Regions from separate parts of the Rathayibacter sp. VKM Ac-2803 genome, predicted to be linked through region 3. Evidence: predicted binding sites of a transcription regulator. Region 3 holds the regulator's gene; each other region holds the start of a gene.

Region 1 (4,371 bases), 590 kb from region 3:
GCACGGCGACCGGGCTGCGGACCTCGTGCTCCGCGCTCGACCACGTCAGGTAGCCGGTCGCGAACTCCGAGAGCTCGGCGTCCTCCGTGGTGAAGGTGACCGTGTACTCGGCCGTCTGGCCCGCTCCGGTGAAGGAGAGGGTGGACGGCGACACCCCGGTGTCGACACCGGGGATGTCGAGCGACGCGGTGTACGTGCCGGGAGCGGTCGAGGTCACCGTGCGGGTGACGGTCTGCGTTCCGGCCAGTGCGCCGATGGCGATCGAGGCCTGGTTGAGGTCGGACGGGTCGATCGCCTCGATCGGGTCGATCGCGGGATCGGGGTCGAACACGTAGCCCGCGCCCTTGAGGAACGCGATCCAGTCGCTCGGACCGCTGTCGTAGATCAGTCCGGGGTCGAGGAAGGCGGTCGGATCGACGTGACCGGCGCCCTGGGCGAAGACGTCCTCGGAGGCGTTCCCCGACTGGTCGACGCTGTCGTAGGAGGTCGTCATCATGGCCGACTTGACGGCCGACGGCGACGCGTTCGGGCTCGCGCCGAGGATCAGCGCGGCGAGCCCCGCGATGTGCGGCGACGACATCGAGGTGCCGGACTCGAACGCGAAGGCGGGATCGTCGCCCTCGGCGTTGAAGCTGTCGGCCAGGATCGCGACGCCGGGCGCCGTGAGGTCGGGCTTCAGCACATCGCTTCCGTCGGCCTCGGCCGGTCCGCGCGACGAGAATCCGGCGACCTGGGGCACCGCGATCGCGATCCCGGAGGTGTTGCCCTCGCTGAGCGTCACGGTCGCGCCCGGGGTGGACGCGTAGGCGGTGATGGCGTCGTACGCCTCCGAGTCGATCTGGATGCTCGGGACCGAGTGGTCGTCGACGTGCAGCGCATTGGGGAACGGGTTGAGCAGCAGCATGCCGATGCCGCCCGCCCGCTCGACCTCGGCCGACTTGGACACGCGGGCCGTGACGCCCGCGGTGCAGGCGACGACCTTGCCAGAGACCTTCGCGGGGTCGAGGGTGCCGGTCTCGCAGATCTCCGGAGTCTCGGCCCCGGCGAGGACGACGTCCGCGCTGTTCACGAGAGGGCCGGTGACGTCCTCGTGGACGGTGATCGATCCGCCGGGGAACGCCTGGCCGTCACCGAGGGTGGCGGTGGCCGTGTAGGTCGGGATCGAGGAGGCGGCGACCGTCGTGTACCACGGCGAGGCGTGGTCGAGGGTCGAGTCGCCCGGACCGGAGTTGCCGGCCGAGGCCGCCACGAAGACACCCGCGGCGGCGGCGTTGAGGAACGCCTCGTCGATGAGCGTGAGCGTGGAGGTGGCCGAGCCGCCGCCGATCGAGAAGTTGATCACGTCGACGCCGTCGCTGGTCGCGGCGTCGATCGCCGCGAGGATGCCGGGGCCCGAGCAGAAGTCGTCGTCGTCCGTGCCGTCGACGTCGCCGTTCCAGCAGACCTTGTACGCGGCGACCTTCGCCGCGGGAGCGACGCCCGAGATCGAGCCGTAGTCGTAACCGTCGACACTCGCGTCGACGCCCGCGTTGCCGGCGGCCGTCGAGGCGGTGTGCGAGCCGTGGCCGTCCGCGTCGCGCGGCGAGAGGTACTCGGGATTGTCGGGCGAGCCGGCGGGCTCGGAGTCGCCGAGGAACCAGCGCGCACCGATCAGCTTCTGGTTGCACTCCTCGCCGGTCCACTGCTGCGACGCGTCGGCGCCGCTCACGCAGGCGCCGACGAAGTCGCTGCCGTCGGACTTCGGGTAGGTGACGGTGGTGCCGTTCGTGAAGGGCGCGGCTCCCGGAGTCGTCGCGAGCGGAGCGCCGGCGAACGACGGGTTCTCGGGTGCGATGCCGGAGTCGATGACGCCGACCACGACGCCCGCGCCGGCCTCGTCGATGCCGCCGAGCTCGTTCCAGACGCCGTCGGGGCCGTCGAGGCCGAGGAAGCTCGTCGAGGGCTCCTGGCCGGTGTCGGGGACGGGGATCCCGGAGGCGGTCGGGGCCTGAAGCGTCGTCGGCTGGACCGCGCGGTCGAGGGTGAGGTCCTCGATCTCGCGCACCTGGGCGACGTCCTTGCGGTTCGCGAGGCGGCTCGCCTGCGCGCCGGTCAGCTCGGCCGAGAAGCCGTTGAGCGTGACCGTGTAGTGGTAGCCGATCTCGGCATCGACGGCGGCGGCGACGTCGTCCTGTCGCCGCTCGAGGTGCGCCGAGTAGTCCTCGACGGGGGCGGACCGCGCCTGCAGCTGCGATCCGGCGTCGGGAGCCGTGCGGGCGAAGCGGGCGTCGGTGCCCTCGTAGGTGGCCGCGGCGGGCTCGACCAGAGTGACGACGTAGTCGCCGTCGTCGAAGCTCTGCAGCGACGACAGGCCGCCGACGAGCGACGCGCTCCCGACGACGGGAGCCGCGGACGCCGCGGTGGAGGCGAACGCGGCCGAGGCGGCGACACCGAGCACAGCGAGCCCTGCCAGGATCCGCCTCTCGGTTCGACGAACGGGTGGACGGTGGGAGGGGTGGATCGGCAATCGATGTCCTTACTCACAATCGCTGGGAGCCGGATCGGCTCCCGCACTGAATCGACCCTACGAACTGGATCGCTCGGCTCTGTTACGAACAGGTAACGAAGTCACCGGATTGGGGACGAGGACAGTTGGCACTCTCCCGGGTCGAGTGCTAAATTCCTGGCATTGAGTCACTTCGACTCAACTCTGGGAATTGATCCGTTGCACGACTGAATGGAGTGATTTCGATGGCCGTCACCTACGACCCGATCCGCGAGCTCGACCGCTTCGCCTCCGCCCTCTTCTCGCCCGGCCAGGGCCCCCGCCGCATGCCGATCGACCTCTACCGCGACGGCGACCACTACGTCCTCACGGCCGACCTGCCCGGTATCGACCCCGGGTCGGTGGACGTCGACGTCGACGGCCAGCTGCTCACGATCCGCGCCCAGCGCACGGTGGCGAGCGGCGAGGACGTCACCTGGATCACCCGGGAGCGCCAGTCCGCGACCTTCGTCCGCCAGCTGAGCCTCGGCCAGGGCGTCGACACCGAGCGCATCTCGGCGTCGTACGACAACGGCGTCCTCTCGGTGACCATCCCCGTGAGCGAGAAGGCCAGGTCGCGGAGGATCGAGGTGGTCTCGAGCGCGAGGCCCGAGCAGGTCCGGCTCAGCGAGTCGCGCTCCGAGTGATCCGCTCCGCGATCGAGGGCCCGTCCGCTTCCGAGCGGCGGGCCCTCGGTCGTTCCGGCCCGGGGTGCGAGCGGCCGCAGCCCTATGTTGGGAGGATGTCCGCTCCCACGCCCGACGCCGCCGTCGGAATCCTGCTCCCCCGCGACCTCCCGGCCGCCCAGGTCCTGTCCTACGCCCGACGCGCCGAGGCGCTCGGCTTCGACGAGCTGTGGGTGGTCGAGGACCTCGGCTTCCGCGGCGGGATCGCGCAGGCCGCCGCCGTGCTCGCGGCGACCGAGCGGATCGTGGTCGGCATCGGCATCCTCCCCGCCGCCGCGCGCACGGCCGCCTTCACCGCGATGGAGCTCGGCACCCTCGCCGAGATGTTCCCCGGTCGCCTCCACGCCGGCATCGGCCACGGCATGCCGCACTGGATGCGCGGCCTCGGCGTGTGGCCGCAGAGCCCGCTGACGCTCCTCGAGGAGCAGTTCGACGCGATCCGCTCGCTGCTCGCCGGCGAGGAGACGACCCGCGCAGGCCGGTACGTGACGCTCGACGGGCTCCGCCTCGAGTCGCCACCCGCCGTCGCTCCCCCGCTGCTGGCGGGAGTGCGGGGACCCAAGTCCCTGGAGCTCGCGGGCAGGATCGCCGACGGCGTCGTGCTGGCCGAGCCGGTCACTCCGGAGTACATCACCGCCGCCCTCGAGCGGATGGCGACGCCCGGACGAGTGGTCGCCTACAACGTCGCCGCCGTCGACGACGACTCTGCAGCCGCGCGGGCGCAGGTGCGCCCCGGTCTCGAGTGGATCGGCGAGCCGGACTGGGCGCCGCATCTCGCCCCGCTGCCCTTCGCCGACGAGTTCGCGCGCCTGCGCGAGCGGAGCGCCGACCGAGCCTCCTTCGTGCGCGACCTGCCGGACGAGTGGGTCGACCAGCTGTCGGTCGTCGGCACCCCCGACGCCGCCCGGGCCAGGATCGGCGAACTGCACGCGGCCGGCGCGTCGAGCGTCGTGCTGATGCCGACGGGCGCCGACGCCGGCGCCGCGATGGAGGCGCTCGCCCGGGCGCTCTGACCCGGGTCGGGCTCGCAGAAACGGCTCCGGCTCGCGGAATCGGAGGATTCCCGCGAGCCGGAGCCGTTCTGACGAGCCGGAGGTCAGGCCGACATGCGCGCCTTGAGGTTCTCGTCGAGGGTCGCGAGGAACTCCTCGGTCGTCTGCC
Region 2 (4,371 bases), 640 kb from region 3:
TCGACGGTCTCCTCGAACGAGGTGACGTTGCCGGCCGAGTACTTGTAGATCGACACCGAGGCCTCGCTCGGGTCGCCGTTCTCGTCGAACGAGATCGGGCCGGAGAGACCGTTGTAGTCGATGTCCTCGTCGTCCGCGAGCAGCGCCGCGCAGTCGGCGAAGGTCGTGCACTCGGTGCCGTCCTTCGAGACGGTCTCGAGGTTGTCGCGGATGGTCGCGCCGTCCGTCGCTCCACCCTGCAGCGCCGCGAGGGCGAGCAGGACGGTGGCGTCGTAGGACTCGGGGGCGTAGCTGAACACCGTCAGCGGGTCGTTCCCCTGCTCCTCGACGAGAGCCTGGAGGTTGGACTGGAAGTCGTCCGACGCCTGCACACCCGGGTTGGTGAACTGGGCGCCCGCGATGTCGACGTTGGTGTCGGCCTCGCTGATGACGCCGTAGTTGCCGTCCGTGCCGTAGAGGTTCGCGAAGTCGAAGCCCTTCGCCGCGAGCTGCTCGGCGATGGTCGTGATCTCGTCGAACGAGATGACGACGAGCGCGTCGGGGTTCGGGGCGAGCACGGTGGTGAGCGCCGAGTTGAAGTCGGTCGAGGCCGGCTCGAAGATCTCCTCGGCCGCGACGGTCGCGCCGCCCGCCTCGAGGGTCTCCTTGATGTTCGACTCGAGGCCGGTGCCGTACGCGTCGTTCATGTACAGGATCGAGACGTTGGTCTTGCCGTCGCCCAGGATCTTGTTGCCGAGGATGCGGCCCTGCAGCACGTCCGAGGGAGCGGTGCGCCAGTAGTAGCCGTCGTCCTCGTAGGTGGTGAAGTCGGGCGAGGTGTTCGCCGGCGAGATCTGCACGACGCCCGCCTGGGTCACCTGGTCGATGAAGGTCTTCGAGACACCCGACGACGCCGCGCCGATGATCGCCGACACGCCGTCGGCGATGAGGGAGGTCGCGGACTGCGTCGCGATGTCGGTCGTGGTGTCGCCCGAGTCCTTCTGCTCGACCTCGATCGAGAGGCCGGCAGCGGCCTCGTTGATGTCGGCGACCGCGAGGTCGACGCCCGCGATCTCGGGCGGGCCGAGGACGGCCAGGGTGCCCGTCTGCGGGAGGATCGTGCCGATCTTCAGGGACAGGTCGCCGGAGGCTCCGCCTTCGCTGCCCGAGTCGCCGCTGTCGCCGCCACTGGCGCAGCCAGCGAGAACGAGAGCGCTGGCGCCCAGAATGGCGACGCCGCCGAGGGTTGCCCGGAGGGTCCGCGCGCGTGAGGCCGAACCGGCCTTCGCGTATACGCCCATGTTGCTCCTTGAGATGTGGTTGTCGTCAGAGCGGTGCCGGAGGCAACCGCTGGGCAAACGTAACCTTCGGAGCAGCCGTGAACAATACGGACGTGTTACGAACGGGTTTCGCGACCCGATCGTTACTTTCGACCGCAGCAACCGCTCTCTGCAACGCGATCCGCACTTCACGCCACCGTTCGGCGCCTCCGACGCTCGGCGGCGACCAGGTCGACTGAGAAGATCACCAGGGCCGCCCAGACGAGAGCGAAGCCGATCCAGCGCTCCGGCGGCATCGCCTCGTGGAGCACGAAGGCCCCGACGAGGAACTGCAGGATCGGCGTCAGGTACTGGATGAACCCGACGATCGACAGCGGCAGCCGGCGCGCGGCACCCGCGAACAGCAGGAGCGGCACCGCCGTCACGATGCCCGCCGAGGCGAGGATGAGCGCGTGACCCGGCCCCTCCGTGCCGATCGTCAGGCCGACCATCGAGCCGACGACGGCGAGCTGGACGAGGGCGAGCGGAGTCAGCCACAGCGTCTCGAGCGTGAGTCCGCCGACCGCGTCGATCCGCCCGCCGACCCGGCTCTTGACCAGGCCGTAGAGACCGAACGAGAAGGCGAGCGCCAGCGACACCCAGGGGAAGGATCCGTACCCGACCGCGATGACCAGCACGGCGACCGCGCTGATCGCCATCGCGATCCACTGCGCCCGGCGCAGGCGCTCGCGCAGCACGATGACGCCCAGCAGCACCGTGACCAGCGGGTTGATGAAGTAGCCCAGGGCCGCCTCGATGACGTGGCCCGTCGTCGTCGCGATGACGTAGACCTGCCAGTTGACGTAGATGAGCACTCCGGCGAGCGCCATGACCCCCAGGAGACGCGGCTCGCGGAAGAGGCCGAGGAAGCCCGGCCAGCTGCGGGTGACCGTGAGGAGCACGGCGCAGAAGACGAGCGAGAAGAGCACCCGGAGCGCGACGATCTCGAACGGAGAGGCCGGCGCCATCGCGATGAAGTAGAGCGGCATCGCGCCCCAGAGCAGGTACGCGCCGAAGCCGAACCACAGCCCCGTCGACGACATCGCACCGGAGTCGCGCGCCGCGGCGGGCCCCTCCACACCCTCTCCGACGGGGATGTCGGCGGTCGGGGGCCCGAAGGAGTCTGAAGGAGTACGGGAGGCGGACACTCCCCCGATGCTACGCAGCCGTTCGAGCGCCGTACGGCTCTCGACGGTCACGCGCCGGTCGGATCAGGCCACCTGTCGCGAGGAGGACCGGCCGGGGACGACGAAGGGCCCGGCGACCGAAGTCGCCGGGCCCTTCGCGGAACCGCCGGAGCGGAGGGCGTCCTAGCGGACGACGACCGCGAGGACGTCGCGCGCGGAGAGGACCAGGAGGTCGTCGCCACCGAACTTGACCTCGGTTCCGCCGTACTTGGAGTAGATGACCTTGTCACCCACGGCGACGTCGAGGGGGACGCGGTTGCCGTTGTCGTCGATGCGGCCGGGGCCCACGGCGACGACTTCGCCCTCCTGCGGCTTCTCCTTGGCAGTGTCGGGGATGACGAGACCGGAAGCGGTCACCTGCTCCGCTTCGACCTGCTTGATGACGATGCGATCTTCGAGCGGCTTGATGGACACCGACACGGTTGACCTCTTTCTTGACGACGTTGGGACGGAGCGCAGTCATTGGCAGACACGCTCCGAGAGTGCTAGATCCACTGTAGAGGCAAGGCTGGCACTCGTGCAATCAGAGTGCCAAGACGGTCGGCTCGGGGTGAGCAGCCGGTGGCCTAGCATGGCCGGATGCGACGCGACGAGCTGGTCGAGCTCCTCTCCCCCGAGGGGCTCCGGCTCCTCGACAGCCTCGACGGCTACCGCTCCGACGACCTCGTGCGCGCGGTCGCGACGCTGCGAGCGGCGGGGCACTCCCCGGGGCTGGTCGCCGCCGTCCTCACCCAGGCGCGCCTCCGGGCGCGGGCCGAGTCGAAGTTCGGCGAGTTCGCGCGCTCGATGCTCTTCACCGACGCGGGGCTCGAGCAGGCCACGCGCCTCCGGGTCGCCGCGCTGCACGCCGGGCGGTTCGCGGCGGCGAAAGCCACGCGCGTCGCCGACCTCGGCAGCGGCATCGGTGGCGACGCCCTCGCGCTCGCGGCGATCGACCTCGAGGTGACGGCCGTGGACGCCGACGAGATCACCGCGACTCTCGCGAGCTTCAACCTCGCTCCGTTCCCCTCCGCCCGAGCCGTGCACGCCGACGCCGAGTCGTTCGACCTCGACGGCTTCGATGCGGTCTACCTCGACCCCGCGCGACGCACTGCCGGGCACCGCGAGACCCGGCGGCTCGAGGATCCCGACGACTACTCCCCCTCGCTCGAGTTCGCCTTCGGTCTCGCCGAGCGCCGGCCGACGGGCATCAAGCTCGGCCCCGGCTTCGACCGCGGGCGCATCCCGGCCGAGGCCGAGGCGCAGTGGGTCTCGGTCGACGGCGAGCTGGTCGAGACAGGTCTGTGGTTCGGCGCTCTGGCGCGTCCGGGCATCCGCCGGTCGGCCCTCCTGCTCGGCTCCGGCGGGGCGTCGGAGCTCACCGCCGCCTCCGACAGCGTGGACGAGGAGGTCGGCGAGCTCGGCGCCTTCGTGCACGAACCCGACGGCTCCGCGATCCGGGCTCGACTGCTCGGCGAGCTCGCGCGCTCGAGCGGCTCGCGCATGCTCTCGCCCGGGATCGCCTACCTCACCGGGGACGCTCCGTCGACGACGCCGTTCCTCCGCAGCTTCCGCGTGCTGGCCGAGCTGCCGCTCGACGAGCGGACGCTGGCCAGGGAGCTGAAGGGGCGCGGGATCGGGGTGCTCGAGATCAAGAAGCGCGGCGTCGACCTCGATCCGGCGCTGTTCCGCAAGAAGCTCGGCCTCAAGGGCGCCGGCAGCGCGGTCCTCATCCTGACCCGGGTGCAGGGCCGGCACCGTGCCCTGCTGGCCGAGCGGGCGGGCTGACCGCGCTCAGTATCCGCTCGAGGAGCCCGCTGCGCCCAGGGCGATGGCGAAGAGCACGATGGTGATCGCGAGGTAGATCAGCGACACGGTGATCCCGGCGAACCCGGTGATGATCGCGG
Region 3 (4,371 bases):
GATCTACGGGACGCCGGGGGAGTCGCTCGCCGACTGGGAGCGCTCGCTCGACTCCGCGCTGGCGAACCGCCCCGACCACCTCTCGGCCTACGCGCTGATCGTCGAGGACGGCACCAAGCTCGCCCGGCAGATCCGCCGCGGAGAGGTGGCGACTCCGGACGACGACCTCACGGCCGACATGTACGAGCTCGCGGATGCCCGCCTCGCCGCCGCCGGCTACTCCTGGTACGAGGTCAGCAACTGGGCCCTGGACGACGCGCGCCGTTCGCGGCACAACCTCTCGTACTGGCTCGGCCACGACTGGTGGGGTGTCGGACCGGGCGCCCACAGCCACGTCGGCGGGGTGCGCTGGTGGAACGTGAAGCACCCGGCGGCCTACGCCGACCGCCTGCGCGCAGGCGACTCACCGGCCGCAGGGCGCGAGACGCTCGACGCCGACACGCGCCGGGTCGAGGACGTGCTGCTGCGCTCGAGGCTCTCGGACGGTCTGCCGATCGATGCGATCGACCCCGAGCACCGGCGCGACGTGGCGGGCCTCATCGCGGACGGCCTCGTGGACGGCCGCGCCGCCCTGCAGGGCCGCATCGTGCTGACACTGCGAGGCCGCCTGCTGGCCGACGCGGTCGTCCGCCGCCTCACCGACGGCTGAGGCTCACAAGTAAGGCCGGAATCCCCGAATCCCGAGATTTCGGGAACAAGGGGGCTTCCGGCCTTACTTCCGCGGACGTTCCTACTTGAAGAACGGGATGCTCAGCGGGTACGTGTAGTACTCGCCCGCGCTCGCCCGGACCGCCGCGATGATCCCGAAGACGATGACCAGGATCGGCACGACGAAGAACACGATCACGCCGATGAACACGAACGTCAGGATCGTGCCTGCGACGTAGGCGATGAGCGTCGTCAGGTGGAAGTTGAGGGCCGACTTGGCGTGGGCCTCGAGGAACGGCCCGCGGCCCTTGAACACCAGGAAGACGATCAGCGACGGCAGGAAGCTGAAGAAGATCCCGAGGACGTGCGTGACGATCGCCCAGGTCTTCTCGTCCGCCGGGTTGAGCGGCGGAGCGGGAGTCCCGTAGGCGGGGGGCGGGGGAGGGGTGGCCGACATGGTGGTCTCCTGTTTCCGACGTCTGCGCGTCGGGCGACCCCCGAGCGCTCGGCGTCCATCGTGGCATGCGCGGGCGTCGCGCGAGTCGTCCTACTTGATGAGGCGGACGGCGAAGGGGTAGCGGTAGGGGACCCCGTCCTTGGCCTTCAGGAACCCGAGGATCGAGAACACGATCGAGACGACCCAGGCGGCGAGGTCCAGAGGGATGCCGATGATCGCTCCGACGATCGTCGCCGAGAGGATCCACGCGACCACGTGGACGATCATCAGCGTGATCTGGAAGTTGAGCGCCTCCTTCGCCTCCGCCTCGGTGAATCGCCCGCGCTCCTTGAAGACGAGCCAGATGATGAGCGACGGGAGGAAGGACAGGATGCCGCCGAGGTGGGCGAACGAGGCCCACTGGCGGTCCTCCGACTCGGTGAGCGGGGCGGCGGCGGGGCGGGGAGCGGGCTGCGGTGACCCGCCTGCGTCGGGGGATGACATGGTCGATTCCTCTCAGAAGACGCGCTCCGGCGCGCGTCGGGAGACGTGCGCACCGGCCGGTCGCGCGTCGACCGCCTCCGACCGCGCGCTCACGGTACTGCCGCCGCCGCCCGCGGGCAATGTCCCGAGCACCACGCCGTTCCGAGCGCAACCCCGCCCCGCTCCCTCGCACGCGGTTATGATTGGCACTCACTCTCGCGGAGTGCCAGGGCCCGCGACGAGGTGCACGAGCAGCACGACGGGAGGTCGATCGCATGGTGACGGAGCGGGGTCTCCAGGTGCTGCGCGTCATCGTGCAGGACTACGTCGCGCATCGCGAGCCGGTCGGCTCGAAGTCGATCGTCGAGCGCCATGCGTTCGGAGTCTCGGCGGCGACCATCCGCAACGAGATGGCCCAGCTCGAGGAGGAGGAGCTCATCGCGGCCCCGCACACCTCCTCCGGCCGCGTGCCCACCGACAAGGGCTACCGGCTCTTCGTCGACCAGCTCACCCATCTGCGTCCGCTGACCGCGGCGCAGCGGCAGGCCATCGAGACCTTCCTCGGTCAGAGTCCCGATCTCGACGAGGTCCTGGTCAAGACGGTGCGGCTGCTCTCGCAGCTGACCAACAGCGTCGCCCTCGTGCAGTACCCCTCCTTCGGCGCCGCCCGCATCCGGCACGTCGAGCTGGTGGCCCTCGCCCCGCGACGCCTCCTCTCGGTGCTGATCACCGACACCGGCCGCGTCGACCAGCGGGTGCTCGAGACGCCGGCCGACGTCGACGACGAGCTGCTCGGCGAGATCCGCGCCAAGCTCAACACCGCCGTCCTCGGCCTCGGCCTCCAGGCGGCCGCCGAGACGCTGCAGTCCGCTGCCGAGCGGTTCGCCCCGGAGCGACGCGAGACGCTCGCGCCGATCCTGCAGACCCTGCTCGAGCAGGTCGGCGCCAATCGACAGGACCGCCTGGTCATGGCGGGCGCCGCGAACCTCGTGCGCACCGAGGAGGACTTCTCGGGCAGCATCTACCCCGTCCTCGAGGCGATCGAGGAGCAGGTCGAGCTTCTGCGCCTCTTCGCCGAGATGACTCCCGACCCGCGAGGGATCTCGGTCCGCATCGGCCGCGAGAACGCGCCCTTCGGCCTCCAGGAGACGTCCGTCCTCACCAGCGGCTACAACACCGCGGGCGGTCAGGTCTCGCGCCTCGGCGTCCTCGGGCCGATCCGGATGGACTACTCCGGCAACATCGCGGCGGTCAGAGCCGTCGCCCGCTACCTCTCCCGCCTCCTCGGCGAGGAGTGACACCGATCCTCCGCCGGTCCCTCCGGCTCCCGACAGGTCCGCCGTGCCCGGCGCACCGACCCACGAACGAAGGACGAAGCCACCTGTGGCCGATCACTACGAAGTGCTGGGCGTCGCCCGCGACGCCTCCGCCGACGAGATCAAGAAGGCGTACCGCCGCCTCGCGCGCGAGCTGCACCCCGACGTCAACCCCAGTGCGGATGCCTCGGAGCGCTTCAAGCTCGTCACGCACGCCTACGACGTCCTGAGTGACGCCCAGCAGCGCCAGCAGTACGACCGCGGGCCCCAGGAGGGCTTCCCGGGCGGCGCGCAGGGCTTCGGCGGCTTCGGCGACATCTTCGAGACTTTCTTCGGCCAGGGCGCCCAGGGCTCGTCGCGCGGCCCGCGATCGCGGCGCGAGCGCGGGCAGGACGCCCTCCTGCGGGTCGAGGTCTCGCTCGACGAGGTCATCTTCGGCACCCACCGCGACCTCGAGGTCGACACCGCCGTGCTCTGCGAGACCTGCCAGGGGTCGTGCTGCCAGCCCGGCACCTCGCCGGTCACCTGCGACATCTGCCACGGCTCCGGCCAGATCCAGCGCACGGTCCGCTCGCTGCTGGGCAATGTGATGACCGCGAGCCCCTGCGGCACCTGCCGCGGCTACGGCACCGTCATCGCGACCCCGTGCTCCACCTGCCAGGGCCAGGGCCGCGTCCGCGCGCGCCGCACGATCCCCGTCGACGTCCCCGCCGGCGTCGACACCGGTCTGCGTCTGCAGATGCCGGGCAGCGGAGAGGTCGGCCCGGCCGGCGGCCCCAACGGCGACCTCTACCTCGAGATCAAGGTCAAGCACCACGACGTCTTCAGCCGCAACGGCGACGATCTGCTCTGCACCCTCGAGGTGCAGATGACGGATGCGATCCTCGGCTCGACCGCGACGCTCGCCGCGCTCGACGGCGACATCGAGATCGAGGTCAAGCCCGGCACGCAGAGCACCGAGATCGTCACGATCAAGGGTCGCGGAGTCACGCGCCTGCGCGGCAACGGGCGCGGCGACCTGCGCATCGGCATCCAGGTGGTCACCCCCACCAAGCTCGGCCACCGCGAGCGCGAGCTCGTCCAGGAGTTCGCGAAGCACTACAAGCCGCAGAAGCCGGCGCTCACCCACTTCCAGCAGGGGCTGTTCTCGAAGCTCCGCGACCGCTTCCTGGGCTGACCCGGGCGTGGCGCACCACTACATCGACGAGTCGCTCGACTCCGGCGACTTCGTCTCCGGCGGTCGGCTCGTGCTGACCGGGGCGGAGGCGCGCCACGCCGCCACGGTCAGCCGTCTGCGCGCGGGCGAGACCGTGCGCGTCGGTGACGGACGCGGGCGGGTCGCGACGGCGGTCGTCGAGAGCGCGGAGGCGTCGCGCGTCGCGCTCCTCGTCGAGTCGGTCGAGGAGGCGGCGGCGCCGTCCCCCCGCCTCGTGCTGGTGCAGGCCCTCGCCAAGGGCGACCGCGACGAGCTCGCGATCCAGGCGGCGA

The links. The regulator HrcA, encoded in region 3, represses chaperone genes, less so after heat shock. The targets are predictions, from matches to a motif close to TTNGCACTCGNNNNNNNCGAGTGCNAA.
Positions count from the first base shown of each region.
Region 1: the regulator HrcA is predicted to act here: its motif matches at 2,632-2,658, upstream of GRS96_RS16185 (Hsp20/alpha crystallin family protein).
Region 2: the regulator HrcA is predicted to act here: its motif matches at 2,994-3,020, upstream of groES (co-chaperone GroES).

Region 1 is NZ_WUCD01000001.1:3,455,986-3,460,356, forward strand. Features, by position in the region: gene GRS96_RS16180 (S8 family serine peptidase) at 1-2,437, opposite strand, end outside; gene GRS96_RS16185 (Hsp20/alpha crystallin family protein) at 2,731-3,171, shown strand; gene GRS96_RS16190 (LLM class flavin-dependent oxidoreductase) at 3,267-4,223, shown strand; gene GRS96_RS16195 (NADP-dependent isocitrate dehydrogenase) at 4,307-4,371, opposite strand, start outside.
Region 2 is NZ_WUCD01000001.1:3,510,667-3,515,037, forward strand. Features, by position in the region: gene GRS96_RS16415 (ABC transporter substrate-binding protein) at 1-1,280, opposite strand, end outside; gene rarD (EamA family transporter RarD) at 1,448-2,341, opposite strand; gene groES (co-chaperone GroES) at 2,609-2,905, opposite strand; gene GRS96_RS16430 (class I SAM-dependent methyltransferase) at 3,065-4,252, shown strand; gene GRS96_RS16435 (DUF4190 domain-containing protein) at 4,259-4,371, opposite strand, start outside.
Region 3 is NZ_WUCD01000001.1:2,865,902-2,870,272, reverse strand. Features, by position in the region: gene hemW (radical SAM family heme chaperone HemW) at 1-649, shown strand, start outside; gene GRS96_RS13470 (DUF4870 domain-containing protein) at 731-1,105, opposite strand; gene GRS96_RS13465 (DUF4870 domain-containing protein) at 1,196-1,588, opposite strand; gene hrcA (heat-inducible transcriptional repressor HrcA) at 1,843-2,865, shown strand; gene dnaJ (molecular chaperone DnaJ) at 2,951-4,060, shown strand; gene GRS96_RS13450 (16S rRNA (uracil(1498)-N(3))-methyltransferase) at 4,068-4,371, shown strand, end outside.